2 linked regions of the Dinoroseobacter shibae DFL 12 = DSM 16493 genome follow. The protein of the gene in region 1 binds, or shares a complex with, the protein of each later gene. Links are inferred from orthologs where the notes say so. Each region holds a gene or a part of one and is shown on either strand. Other genes may lie near its edges. The genes, in order: hisH and hisF.

Region 1 (3,029 bases):
TTCCTGCAGCACCGCAACCGTGGGGTTGGTCAGCCGCGAATAGATGTAGCCGACTTCCTGCAGGTTGAAGAGGGCCGCCGCATGGTCCGCGTCGCGGAACACGTAGCCCGTGGTCTGGTAGATCGGCGTCTGGCGCGCGCCGGTGGCCGGATCGGGCCGGGCGCCCGCATGGATCTGCAGCGTGTCGAAGCCGTAGCTGGGGGTATCGTCGGACATGGGTCTCTCCCTCGAAGTCGATTTTGCGCGGACCATGCAGGGTTTCGCGCGGCAGGGCAATGGTCGGCGGCGGTGGCGGCATCGCCCGGGCTTGGCAAGGCCCGGAGCGCGTGCCAAAAGGCGGCGACAGCCCGAGGATCTGCCCATGCGCCGCGCCACCATCACCCGCAAGACCGCCGAAACCGACATCTCGGTCGAAATCGATCTCGATGGGACCGGGGTCTATGACAACCGCACCGGGGTCGGGTTTTTCGACCACATGCTGGACCAGCTCAGCCGCCACGCGCTGATCGACATGACCGTGCGCTGCGACGGGGATCTGCATATCGACGACCACCACACGGTGGAGGATGTGGGTATCGCCCTGGGTCAGGCCCTGGCCGAGGCGGTCGGCGACAAGCGCGGGATCGTGCGCTACGGGTCCTGCCTGCTGCCGATGGACGACGCGCTGGTGCGCGCCGCGCTCGACATCTCTGGACGGCCTTATCTGGTGTGGGATGTGGCCCTCCCCACCGCCAAGATCGGCACCTTCGATACCGAGCTGGTGCGCGAGTTCTTCCAGGCGCTCGCGACCCATGGCGGGCTGACCCTGCACGTCACCAGGCTGGCCGGGATCAACAGCCACCACATCGCCGAAGCCGCGTTCAAATCCGTGGCCCGCGCCCTGCGCGCAGCACTTGAGACCGACCCGCGCAAGGCCAATGCCATCCCCTCCACCAAGGGGTCGCTCTGACGTGCTGACGGTACTGGTCGATTACGACAGCGGCAATCTGCACTCGGCGGAGAAAGCCTTCGAGCGGATGGCGCGGGAGGTGGATGGCGGCGAGATCTGCGTGACCTCCGACCCCGACCTTGTGGCGCGCGCCGACCGGATCGTGCTGCCCGGCGACGGGGCGTTCCCGGCCTGTCGCGCGGGGTTGGAGGGGTTCGCGGGGCTCTTCGAGGCGATCGAGGAGGCGGTGACCGCCCGTGCCCGCCCATTCCTCGGGATCTGCGTGGGCATGCAACTGATGGCCACCACGGGGCGCGAATACGAAGACACGCCCGGCTTTGGCTGGATCGATGGCGAGGTGGTGAAGATCACGCCGTCCGACCCGGCCCTCAAGGTGCCCCATATGGGCTGGAATGACCTGGTGATCGACCGCCCGCACCCGGTGCTGGAGGGGGTGGCCACGGGCGATCACGCCTATTTCGTCCACTCCTACCACATGCAGGTGACCGACCCCGCGACCCTTCTGGCCCATTGCGACTACGGCGGCCCGGTCACGGCCGTCGTCGGGCGCGACACCATGGTCGGCGCTCAATTCCACCCGGAGAAAAGCCAGGCTGCGGGCCTGCGCATGATCGCCAATTTCCTGACCTGGCGGCCCTGAGCGAACACCGCAAGGGGGCGCTGCCCCCGTCGCTGACGCGACCCCCCCGGAGTATTTTGTCAAAGATGAAAAAGGCAGGGCGCCGTTAAGGTTAATGCGCCCAACAGTGCCTGTTTCATCTTTGCCCAAATATTCACGACACCACGCTGCAACTGAAGATCGGCTCGGTTGAACGTGATCCGGTTTCCGTTCACACCCCGAGGCACCAGCGCATGACCGCCTTCTGGGCGTGGAGCCGGTTCTCCGCCTCGTCGAAGATGACCGAGTGCGGGCCGTCCATCACCTCGGACGTCACCTCCTCGCCCCGGTGCGCCGGCAGGCAGTGCATGAACAGAGCATCGGGCTTGGCCTTCTCCATCAGCGCCCGGTCCACCTGGTAGGGGCGCAGCTGGTTGTGCCGCCGCTCCTTGGTGGTCTGGCTGTCATGCATCGACACCCAGGTATCCGCCACCACCAGGTCCGCGCCCTGCACGGCCACCGCCGGGTCGCGCTCGATCTCCACGGTCACGCCCTTGGCTCGCGCGCCCGCCACGAACTCCGCTTCCGGATCCAGGGTTGGCGGCCCGGTGAAGGTCATGTCGAACCCGAACTGCCCCGCCGCATGCAAAAACGAGGCGCAGACATTGTTCCCGTCCCCGCACCACACCACCTTTTTGCCCGCGATCGGGCCGCGGTGCTCTTCATAGGTCATCACGTCGGCCATGATCTGGCACGGATGGGTGCGGTTGGTCAGCCCGTTGATCACCGGGACGCTGGCATGCTCGGCCATCTCCAGCAGGGTGGTCTCCTCGAAGGTCCGGATCATGATCAGGTCCACATACCGGCTGAGCACCCGGGCCGTGTCCGCGATGGTCTCGCCGTGGCCCAGTTGCATGTCCGCCCCCGACAGCACCATGGTCTGCCCACCCATCTGGCGCACGCCCAGATCGAAGGATACCCGCGTGCGGGTCGATGGCTTCTCGAAGATCAGCGCCACCATATGCCCGGCCAAGGGTTGGTCGTCATCCGATGCGCCCTTGGGCCGCCCGGCGCGCGCGGTCTTCATCGCCCGGCCCCGGTCGAGCATCGCCCGCAGGTCGGCCGGATCCGTGGTGTGAATGTCCAGAAAATGCGTCATATCAAGTCTTTCTCGTCCGCGGTCCGGCCGGGGTCCAACCCCTCGGGCCACATGTCCATTACAAGAACGGGCGCCCCGTCCTCGCACGCCTTCATGCCAAGGGGGCGAAACCCGGCCCTGGCAAAGGTTGCCACCGCCCGGTGGTTCTCCGGATCCGGATCCACCGCGAGCGCCGGTGTGCCCTGCGCGAAAAGCGCTGCCGCCCGTGCCTTCAGAAAGCCCGCGCCGTGGCCCGCACCCAGATAGGCGGGATCGCCCAGGAACATGTCCAGCGCCCGCGCCTCATCGGGAAGATGCCCGTAATGGGGCGCGCCATAGGTCCG
Region 2 (3,209 bases), 1.9 Mb from region 1 along the record:
CGCGCAATCGATTTGACAAGTGCACACGGGTCGAGCCCAGACCGGACCCGAGACGAAGGGTCAGGGCAGCGGATCGCTTTGCCACAGCTGCACGGTCAGGCCGCCATGGGCCACGTGCGGGCCGGGGGTGATGGGCAGGGCGGTGGCCTTGGCGAGCGCGGGCTCGGAGGTCACGAGGCCCAGGCGCCAGCCGGCGAACCGGGTGCGGAGGGTCTCTCCCAGGGCGCCGTAGAGGCCATAAAGCAGTTTCTTGTTGCCGATCCGGGCGCCGTAGGGCGGGTTCACCATGATGAGGCCGGGCCCGGGGACGGGCGGCTCCAGCGCGCTGATCGGTTGGCAGGCGAACTGGCACAAGGCCGTGACGCCGGCCTGTTCGGCGTTGCGGGTCGCGCCGGTGATCGCGCCTTGGTCCCTGTCGAAGCCGAAGAAGCGGGGCGGGCCATCAGGGGGGACTACCGGTGTCCGGAGCGCAGCCCAGGCGGCGGGGTCGTGATTGGCGAAGCGCTCGAAGGCGAAGGCGCGGGCGCGGCCCGGGGCCAGGCCGCTTGCCATGCTGGCCGCTTCGAGCAGGAGCGTGCCGGAGCCGCACATCGGGTCCACCAGGGGTTCGCGCCCGTCATGGCCCATCTGGCGCAGGAAGAGCGCGGCCATGGTTTCACGCAGGGGCGCCTTGCCGACGAAGGTTTTCAGCCCGCGGCGGTGGAGCGGCGCGCCGGAGCTGTCGAGGCTGATCGTGACGAGGTCGTCGTCGATTCGGGCGATCAGGCGGAGCGCCTCGTCGGCCTCTGCGTCGGCCTCGCCCCGGGCCAGCACCGCGCCCGCATCCGTCACGGCCTTGGCGATGCGCTGTGCGGCGGCACGGTCGTGGTAGATTTTCGACTTTCGGCAGGTGGCCTCCACCCGCACCGGGGTGCCGGGGGCGATCCAGGCGGCCCAGTCGATCTTGCGCGCGCGCTTGTCGAGTTGCGCCAGGTGGAAGGCGCGGAACTCGGCGATCCGTACCAGCACGCGGCCCGCGCCCGCGAGCACGAGATTGGCGCGCCGCATGTCCTGCAGCGTGCCGGTGATCTCGACGCCGCCGGGGACCGGGCGCGGGTCCAGGAAGCCCGCGGCGCGGGCCTCCTCGGCGAGGGCGGCTTCCAGCCCGGGCTGGGCGGCGAGAAACAGGGGCAGGGTGTCGGCCATGGCGGTCTTGTAGGGGGCGGCGCGGGTCTTGGCGAGAGGCAGGGTTGTCCGGGGCCCCGTGGCGGCGTACACGAAGGCCGGAACCGCGCCGGAGGGCCCCATGCTGAAAATCCGTGTCATCCCCTGTCTCGACGTGGCCGATGGGCGCGTGGTCAAGGGCGTGAACTTCGTGGACCTCGTGGATGCGGGGGACCCGGTGGAATCGGCCAAGGCCTATGACGCGGCGGGGGCGGACGAGCTGTGCTTTCTCGACATCCACGCGACCAATGAGAACCGCGGCACGATGTATGACCTGGCCACGCGAACGGCGGAGCAATGCTTCATGCCGCTGACCATCGGCGGCGGGGTGCGGACCACGGAGGATGTGCGCAACCTGCTTCTGGCGGGGGCGGACAAGGTGTCGTTCAACTCGGCGGCCGTGGCGGATCCGGACGTGATCGCGCGGGCCGCCGACAAGTTCGGCAGCCAGTGCATCGTCTGCGCGATAGATGCCAAGACCGTGGCGCCGGGGCGGTGGGAGATATTCACCCATGGCGGGCGCAAGCCAACGGGGATCGACGCGGTGGAATTCGCCAAAACGGTCGTGGAAAAGGGGGCGGGAGAGATCCTGCTCACGTCGATGGATCGGGACGGGACCAAGCAGGGCTTCAACATAGCCCTGACGCGGGCCATTTCGGATGCGGTGTCGGTGCCGGTGATCGCGAGCGGTGGGGTTGGCACGCTCGATCACCTGGTCGAGGGCGTGACCGAGGGGGGGGCGAGTGCCGTGCTGGCGGCGTCGATCTTCCATTTCGGGGAGTTCACCATCCGCGAGGCGAAGGAACACATGGCGGAGGCGGGGATCCCCGTGCGGTTGTCATGAGCGTGCTGGCGCGACTGGAGGCGACGATCGCGGCCCGGAAGGGGGCCGATCCGGACAGTTCCTGGACCGCGAAGCTGCTGGCCAAGGGGCCGGAGAAATGCGCCGAGAAATTCGGGGAAGAGGCGGTCGAGGCGATCATCGAGGCGGTGAAGGGCGACCGGGCGAAGCTGACCTCCGAGGCGGCGGATGTGCTCTATCACCTGCTGGTGATGCTGGCGGCGCGCGATGTGGCGCTGGCGGAGGTGCTGGCGGAGCTGGAGCGGCGCGAAGGCATCTCGGGGATCAGCGAAAAAGCCAGCCGCTAGGGCCAAGCGGCTTCCAAGCCGCTTAAGGATTTTCCAAAATCCTTGGCCCCTCTCCATTGCAACGGACAGGCGAGCGCCCGCCGGGGTCTCAGAGTTTCGAGCTGATCACGCCGGTGTTGAATCCGCCCATCCGCAACTCGCCGAAGAGGCGTTGGTACTCGATCTTGGGGCATCTGTCCTGGATGACCTCGATCCCGGCGGCGCGGGCCTTGGCGGCGGCTTCCGGGTGGGTCACACCGATCTGCATCCAGATCACCTTCAGCCCCGGCAGCGCCTCCAGTGCCGCGTCCACCACCTCCGGCACGGCTTCGGAGCGGCGGAAGATGTCGAGCATGTCCACGGGCTCGGGAATATCCGCAAGAGAGGCGCGCACGGTCTGGCCGAAGAGGGTCTTGCCCGCGTGGCCGGGGTTCACGGGAATGACGGTCTTGCCCTTTAACGACAGGTAGCGTGCGACGTAGTAGGAGGGCCGCACGGTGTTCATCGATACGCCGACGCAGGCCACGGTGCGGGTCCGGGTCAGGATGCGGCGGAAATCGTCGTCGCTCGGCGGTGTTATGGGGTCGTGGATCATGGTGCGAGCCTAGCGTCATGCGGGCCGCGCGGGAAGTCGGGATCCTGCGCGGGCGCAGGTTGGCCATGCGCGTTTCGCCAAAAAAAACGCCCGTGCCGAGAGGGCCGGGCGTAAAGTAACGGAACGAGGGACAGTGAATGAAGCGCGGGAGTTCCGAGCCCGCCTTCCTCAGGAATACGTAGGAACGCGTTGTCGGATTGAAAGGTATTCTTCACGATTCTGTGATGAGGCCTGTGTCCTGAGCGCCATCGGCCGCTCTTGGGTGCGCGATCAGGCGAGAACC

The links.
Region 2: the proteins of hisH (region 1) and hisF are in contact, whole or in part, in a crystal structure (PDB 6RU0), measured with the Thermotoga maritima proteins. The link is inferred for Dinoroseobacter shibae DFL 12 = DSM 16493 from one-to-one orthologs. Residues at the interface, in WP_004080484.1 of Thermotoga maritima: Asn15, Arg18, Arg22, Arg117, Leu118, Pro119, His120, Met121, Gly122, Trp123, Asn124, Asn134, Gly135, Tyr136, Tyr138, Val140, Tyr158, Glu180, Lys181, Ser182, Ser183, Lys184, Ile185; in WP_004080486.1 of Thermotoga maritima: Met1, Leu2, Ala3, Arg5, Ser40, Glu41, Asp45, Glu46, Ala70, Glu71, Ile73, Asp74, Ile75, Pro76, Phe77, Asp98, Lys99, Ser122, Gln123, Glu161, Thr195, Leu196, Asn247, Arg249, Glu251.

Annotation. Positions count from the first base shown.
Region 1 is NC_009952.1:801,207-804,235, forward strand. The notes cover bases 53-2,769. They hold hisH (imidazole glycerol phosphate synthase subunit HisH), read left to right. Parts: upstream 53-950; coding sequence 951-1,589; downstream 1,590-2,769. Other genes in these bases: DSHI_RS04055 (O-acetylhomoserine aminocarboxypropyltransferase/cysteine synthase family protein), read right to left, coding at 53-216; hisB (imidazoleglycerol-phosphate dehydratase HisB), read left to right, coding at 362-949; argF (ornithine carbamoyltransferase), read right to left, coding at 1,780-2,706; DSHI_RS04075 (GNAT family N-acetyltransferase), read right to left, coding at 2,703-2,769. Also shown: more of DSHI_RS04055, read right to left, coding at 1-52; more of DSHI_RS04075, read right to left, coding at 2,770-3,029. UniProt on the Escherichia coli protein: IGPS catalyzes the conversion of PRFAR and glutamine to IGP, AICAR and glutamate. The HisH subunit catalyzes the hydrolysis of glutamine to glutamate and ammonia as part of the synthesis of IGP and AICAR.
Region 2 is NC_009952.1:2,740,458-2,743,666, reverse strand. What follows is about bases 270-3,166. They hold hisF (imidazole glycerol phosphate synthase subunit HisF), read left to right. Parts: upstream 270-1,285; coding sequence 1,286-2,047; downstream 2,048-3,166. Other genes in these bases: DSHI_RS13085 (CoA-binding protein), read right to left, coding at 2,441-2,926; DSHI_RS13090 (phosphoribosyl-ATP diphosphatase), read left to right, coding at 2,044-2,352; DSHI_RS13100 (THUMP domain-containing class I SAM-dependent RNA methyltransferase), read right to left, coding at 270-1,185. Also shown: more of DSHI_RS13100, read right to left, coding at 61-269; DSHI_RS13080 (YHS domain-containing (seleno)protein), read right to left, coding at 3,197-3,209.